2 regions of the Streptomyces cinnabarinus genome follow, and region 2 is predicted to be linked to the other one. Evidence: riboswitches for the same ligand, from Rfam matches in the RefSeq annotation. Region 2 holds a riboswitch; the other holds the start of a gene.
What was found. Region 2 has a riboswitch for glycine ahead of gcvP (aminomethyl-transferring glycine dehydrogenase). Riboswitches for the same ligand answer to the same signal wherever they lie in the genome.
Positions count from the first base shown of each region.

Region 1: linked by a shared signal. The riboswitch ahead of gcvT (glycine cleavage system aminomethyltransferase GcvT) and the one ahead of gcvP (aminomethyl-transferring glycine dehydrogenase) in region 2 are both predicted to bind glycine.

Region 1 covers NZ_CP114413.1:6,190,531-6,193,903, forward strand. Annotated here, with positions in the region: gene gcvH (glycine cleavage system protein GcvH) at 1-67, opposite strand, end outside; gene gcvT (glycine cleavage system aminomethyltransferase GcvT) at 165-1,283, opposite strand; glycine riboswitch at 1,321-1,429, opposite strand; glycine riboswitch at 1,430-1,525, opposite strand; gene STRCI_RS28180 (AAA family ATPase) at 1,696-2,355, shown strand; gene STRCI_RS28185 (enhanced serine sensitivity protein SseB) at 2,423-3,214, shown strand.
Region 2 covers NZ_CP114413.1:1,570,397-1,573,769, reverse strand. Annotated here, with positions in the region: gene STRCI_RS07040 (DNA polymerase IV) at 1-1,374, shown strand, start outside; gene STRCI_RS07035 (PRC-barrel domain-containing protein) at 1,445-1,819, opposite strand; glycine riboswitch at 1,933-2,028, shown strand; gene gcvP (aminomethyl-transferring glycine dehydrogenase) at 2,204-3,373, shown strand, end outside.

The sequences.
Region 1 (3,373 bases), 4.6 Mb from region 2:
CGCCGTCCTCGGCGCCCGACAGCCACTCGTGCTCCTTGCTGTAGCGCAGCTGCTGGGGGTTGCTCATGGCCTGAATTCTCCTGTACGCGGGGGAGTGCTGATGAAGGGGGACTGCTGAAGGCGTGCGTGAGCAGCGGTGATGTGCTCAGCATCACCTACGGCCACTACTTCTGACGCTTGTAGAACGGCAGCGCCACGACCTCGTACGGCTCATGGCTGCCCCGGATGTCCACACCGACCCCGGCCGTGCCCGGCGCGGAGTGCGCGGCGTCGACGTAGGCCATGGCGATCGGCTTGCCCAGCGTGGGGGAGGGGGCGCCGGAGGTGATCTCGCCGATGACCTGGCCACCGGCGACGACCGGGTATCCGGCGCGCGGGACCCGGCGGCCCTCGGCGATCAGGCCGACGAGAACGCGCGGCGGGTTGCTCTCCGCGCGGGCGGCGGCCTCGGTGAGCGCCTCGCGCCCGACGAAGTCGCCCTCCTTCTCGAACTTCACCACCCGGCCGAGCCCGGCGTCGAAGGGGGTGAGCGCGGTGGTCAGCTCGTGCCCGTACAGCGGCATGCCCGCCTCCAGGCGCAGGGTGTCCCGGCAGGAAAGACCGCAGGGGACCAGGCCGACGGCCTCGCCCGCCTTGGTCAGCGCCTGCCACAGCTCGACGGCGTGCTCGGGCTTCACGAACAGCTCGAAGCCGTCCTCGCCGGTGTAGCCGGTGCGCGCGATCAGCGCCGGGACGCCCGCCACCGTGCCGGGGAGACCGGCGTAGTACTTCAGGCCGTCCAGGTCGGCGTCGGTGAGCGCCTTCACGATGCCCGGGGACTCGGGGCCCTGGACGGCGAGCAGGGCGTAGGCGTCGCGGTCGTCGCGGACCTCGGCGTCGAAACCGGCGGAACGATCCACCAGCGCGTCCAGGACGACCTGGGCGTTGGAGGCGTTGGCGACGACCATGTACTCGGTCTCGGCGAGCCGGTAGACGATCAGGTCGTCGAGGATGCCGCCGTCGGCCTGACAGATCATGGTGTAGCGGGCGCGGCCGGGACCGACGGTGGCGATGTTGCCGACCAGGGCGTGGTTCAGCAGCGCGGCGGCCTGCGGGCCGGTGACGGTGATCTCGCCCATGTGGGAGAGGTCGAACAGGCCGGCCCTGGTGCGCACGGCGTTGTGCTCGTCGCGCTCGGAGGCGTACCGCAGCGGCATGTCCCAGCCGGCGAAGTCGGTCATCGTCGCGCCGAGCGAGCGATGCAGGGCATCGAGGGCGGTACGGCGGGGTTCAGGACTGCTCATCGGACGTTTGTCTCCCAAGGCATGACGGCGAGGTCGTTCCTCCCCATCTGTCATCGGAACCTGAGAGGTTCGTCATGACCACATGTGGGCATGACTTGCACCTTGGGTGGGACCACCGGCGACGGCGGTCCGCTTTTCAGATGTGCCTCGCCCGCGCGGTAACGGGGCCTGAGAGATTCAAGGGAGGGACTTGCTCCTTCGGCGCCCCAGCTGAAGGCTGGGAACTCTCCCGCGCGGATTCAAACGGCCGGTATGCAGTTGGCGCGGACATCATTGCACGCATCCGTCCGGTGCGGCAGGGCCGCATCTGTAACCGGTCTGTGGCGGTACGCGCACGAAAACGCTAGGCATCCGGCATTACCTTCTCTTTACGCTCAACGGGCAGGTGCCCTACCTGACCCAGGGGAGGACGATCACGTTGAACAGGACCTCGGCGTACGCGACCACCACGGGGATCGCGGTACCCCGGCAGCCGGCCGCACCGGCCCGGGCCGCGTCCCCGGTCGTGCGCGATCTGCGCGAGCGCTCCGGCCACAGTCCGCACGCGCTGCTCTTCGGCCCCAAGGACCTCGTCGTGATCACCGGCCTGCCCGGCAGCGGCAAGTCCACCCTCATGAAGCGGGCCGTGAAGGGCCCGAGGATCGACTCCCAGGACACCCGGGACCGCTGGGACGCCCGGATGCCCGGCTTCCTGCCGTACGCGGTCTACCGCCCCCTCGTCCGGATCGCGCACTACGCCGGGCTGTGGAGCGCCCTGCGCTCCGGCGCGGGCGTCGTCGTGCACGACTGCGGGACCCAGGCGTGGGTGCGCGGCTGGCTGTCCCGGGCGGCCCGGCGCCGGGGCGGCACCCTGCACCTGCTGCTCCTGGACGTCACCCCGGACCAGGCGCTGGAGGGCCAGCGCGAGCGCGGCCGGGGCGTGTCCCGGTACGCCTTCCTGCGGCACCGCGCGGCGGCCGGGCGGCTGCTGCGCGCGGTGGAGAAGGGGGAGCTCCCCCAGGGCTGCGGTTCGGCGGTGCTGATCGACCGGCCCGCGGCGGGCGTCCTGCGCCGGATCGGCTTCACGGGCTGAGCCGGGGCGGCCCGGCAGGCGCTAGCCTTTCCGCCATATCAGTGGTTCACGGCAGGCGGTCAGACAGATGGACTTCCCGGCGGATCTCCCCGCGGACTTCCCGGCGCAGGCGCACCCTCATCCGCACGGCGGATGGCCCGGCAACGAGCTGGAGGAGGTGCTCTCCGCCTCCCTCGGCGTGCCCTCGGCGGGCGGCCGGATCATCGAGGTGCTCGGGCGCAGCTTCCTCTGGATCCCGCTGCCCTCCGGCGGCGGCCCCCGGAGCGGGCCGCTGGACCTGCCCACGCTGGAGATCGAGGGCCAGGCCTTCGTCCCGGTCTTCAGCTCCGAGGAACAGCTCCGCCAGGTGGCCGGCGCGCACATGTCGTACACGATCGCCCCGGCGGTCGAGTTCGCCCGCGGTCTGCCCCCGCAGGTCGGCATCATGGTCAACCCCGACGGCGTGGTGGGCATCCCGCTGCCGCCCGAGGGCGTGGCCGAGCTGTGCCGGGTGGGCCGTACCCCGCTGGACGGCCCCGCGAGCGGCGGCCGGGTCAAGCTCTACGAACCGGACTGGCAGGACGACCCGGTCGACTTCCTCGCCGCGGCCTCGGCCGAGTTCGCGGCAACCGGAGTGGTGACAACGGCCCGCCGCTGCCTGGCCGCCATCGAGACGGCGCCCCCGGTCATGTTCGTGGGCGTGGAACTCTCCCACTGGGAGGGCGACCTCCGCACGGCCCCCATGGACGCCCTGGGCAGGGCCTTGGGAAGGGTCCCGACCCAGTGGCAGGTCAACTTGATCCTGTTGGACATGGCAGCCCAGGACCCGGTGGCGATATGGCTGCGCGAGAAGGTACGCCCCTTCTACACACAGGCTTAGAGAAACCCACCCAGGGGCGCGGGGCTGTATCGATTTGCGGCTCCGCCGCGCGGGCGCGACCAGCCACAATGAAGCCCGCACCCGCAGGACCACAGCAAGTCCCGAGATGTCAGGCGGGCTTAAGCTAGGGTCACGGCTCGGTCGGAGAAATGTTGGAGG
Region 2 (3,373 bases):
GCGCCTACGATCCTGCACCTCGACATGGATGCCTTCTTCGCCTCGGCGGAGCAGGCGTCCAAGCCGAGTCTGCGCGGGAAAGCCGTGATCGTGGGTGGGCTCGGACCACGCGGTGTGGTGGCTACCGCGTCGTACGAGGCCCGGGTCTTCGGGGTCAATTCCGCGATGCCCATGGCGCAGGCGCGGCGGCTGGCGCCGAACGCCGCGTATCTCGTGCCGCGCTTCGGGTTCTACCGGTCGATCAGTGAGCAGGTCATGGCGCTGTTGCGGGCGCTGTCGCCCTTGGTGGAGCCGCTCAGTCTGGACGAGGCGTTTGTGGATCTGGAGGCCGGGGGCGCGGCCTGGGACGCGGAGTCGGCTCGGCTGGCGGGGGTGAAGCTGCGCGCCGAGATACGGGCCGTCACCGGGCTCACCGGGTCTGTGGGGCTCGCGGCGTCGAAGATGCTGGCGAAGATCGCGTCGGAGCAGGCCAAGCCGGACGGGCTGGTGCTGATCGAGCCGGGGACCGAGCGGGCGTTGCTGGGGCCGATGTCGGTGCGGACCCTGCCGGGGGTGGGGCCGGCCACGGGGGACCATCTGCGGCGGGCCGGGATCCATACGGTCGACGAGCTGGCCGAGGCGGGGGAGGACGAGCTCGTACGGATGCTGGGGAAGGCACATGGGCACGCCTTGTACGCGATGGCGCTGGCGCGGGACGAGCGGGCGGTGGTGGCCGAGCGGGAGACGAAGTCGGTGTCGGTGGAGGACACGTACGACGTCGATATCCATGACCGGGTGCGGGTCGGGCTCGAGGTGCAGCGGCTGGCCGATCGGTGTGTGCGGCGGTTGCGGGGGGCGGGGCTGTCCGGGCGGACCATCGTGCTGAAGGTGCGGCGGTACGACTTCTCGACGCTGACTCGGTCCGAAACCCTGCGGGGGCCCACGGATGATCCGGCGGTGGTGCGGGAGGCGGCCGCGCGGCTGCTGGAGGCGGTCGACACCACGGGGGGTGTGCGGTTGCTGGGGGTCGGGGTGAGTGGGCTCGCGGATTACACGCAGGAGGATTTGTTCGCGCAGGCCGCGGGGGAGCTGGGGGCGGAGGATTCGGGGGAGGAGGGGGATGGTTCGGGTGAGGCCGCGGGGGTCGGGGACGCGGTGGAGGTGCTTGGGGAGCGGCGGTGGCCGGCGGGGCATGACGTGGTGCATGCGGAGTTCGGGCATGGGTGGGTGCAGGGGAGTGGGCTGGGGCGGGTGACTGTGCGGTTCGAGACGCCTGAGTCGGAGCCGGGGAGGGTGCGGACGTTCCGGGTCGATGATCCGCTGCTGGCTGTTGCCGAGCCGTTGCCCTTGGTGCGGGGGAGGCATGGGGCCTCAGCGGGCGGAGCTGGTTCATGAGCCCGTGCCTTTGACCGGCGTGGGGGTGGGCGCGCTCCGCCCGCAGCTACGGCGCCGCTGCCCGCAGTAGCTACATGTCCGCGTCCTCTGTTCCCGCCAAGTTGCCGAAGTCGTGGTCGGGGGGTGGAGGGGAGGTGATGTCCAGGCCGTAGTGGTGGTAGAGCTGGAGTTCTTGTTCGGGGGAGAGGTGGCGGCCTACGCCGAAGTCGGGGGCGTCCTTGATCAGGGAGCGGTCGAAGGGGACCTTCAACGTGCCTTCGATCAGTTCGCTGGGTTCCAGGGGGACGAAGGCGTCTCTGCTGAACAGGCCGGTGCGTATCGCTGCCCATTCCGGTACGCCGGTCGCGTCGTCGAGGTAGACCTCGTCAATCGTGCCGATCTTCGTGCCGTTGCGGTCGAACGCCTTGCGGCCGATCAGGTTGCGCGGATCGATGTCGGTCTGCACGGGCCCTCCACTTGGTCGCAACTCATCCGTAAGCACTACGAAAGAGCACATTCGGGCGCGCGGCCACTCGAACGCCTGGGCGTTGACCTCGCTGGTAGGCTGACAGCGGCTGCTGACCCCGTGCGGGAGAGTCCTCCAGACATCATCGGAGGCGCCGAAGGAGCAAATCCTCCCCGGAATCTCTCAGGCCCACGTACCGCACGGACGAGGTCACTCTGGAAAGCAGAGCGGGTGTCGAAGGCTTCCGCTCTCACCGACGGTGAAAGCCGGGCGCCCTCAGGCCCCCGGTGAAACTCTCAGGTTGAGATGACAGAGGGGGAGGCCGTCCGGGTACCCGTGCCGTGGTGCCCCTCGAAGGTCGTGTCTGACCAGGAGGCCTCCGTAATGACCGCCCACCGCATTCCGCTCTCCGAGCTCGAGATGGGGATCCCCTTCGAGCAGCGTCACATCGGGCCTGACCAGGAAGCCCGGGCCAAGATGCTCGCCCAGGTCGGATACGGCTCGCTCGACGAGCTCACCGCCGCCGCGGTGCCGGATGTGATCAAGAACGCCGACTCCCTCGCCCTGCCGGGAGCGCGGACCGAGGCCGAGGTGCTCGCCGAGCTGCGCTCGCTCGCGGACCGTAACCAGGTGCTCGGCTCCATGATCGGGCTCGGGTACTACGGGACCTTCACCCCGCCGGTCATCCTGCGCAATGTCATGGAGAACCCGGCCTGGTACACCGCCTACACGCCCTACCAGCCGGAGATCTCGCAGGGCCGGCTCGAGGCGCTGCTGAACTTCCAGACCATGGTCGCCGAACTCACCGGGCTGCCCACCTCCGGTGCCTCGCTGCTCGACGAGGGGACCGCCGCGGCCGAGGCCATGGCGCTGTCCCGGCGCATGGGCAAGAACAAGAAGGGCCTGTTCCTGATCGACGCGGACGCCCTTCCGCAGACCATCGCCGTGATCGAGACGCGCGCCGAGCCGACGGGTGTCGAGGTCGTCGTCGCCGACCTGAGCGAGGGCATCCCGGCCGACATCGCCGCCCGCGAGATCAACGGCGTGCTCCTCCAGTACCCGGGCGCCTCCGGCGCCGTGCGCGACATCAAGCCCGTCATCGAGCAGGCCCATGAGCTCGGTGCACTCGTCACCGTCGCCGCCGATCTGCTGGCGCTGACGCTGCTGACGTCGCCCGGTGAGCTGGGCGCGGACATCGCGGTCGGTACCACGCAGCGCTTCGGTGTGCCCATGGGCTTCGGCGGTCCGCACGCCGGTTACATGGCCGTGCACGAGAAGTTCGCGCGCAGCCTGCCCGGCCGCCTCGTCGGGGTGTCCGTGGACGCGGACGGGAACAAGGCGTACCGGCTGGCGCTGCAGACGCGTGAGCAGCACATTCGCCGGGAGAAGGCGACCAGCAACATCTGTACGGCGCAGGTGCTGCTCGCCGTCATGGCGGGCATGTACGCCGTCTACCACGGGCCCGAGGGGCTGAAGGGCATCGCCGGACGGGTTCACCGCTACGCCACGATCCTCGCCGCGGGGCTGACCGCGGGCGGGGTCGAGGTCGTGCAC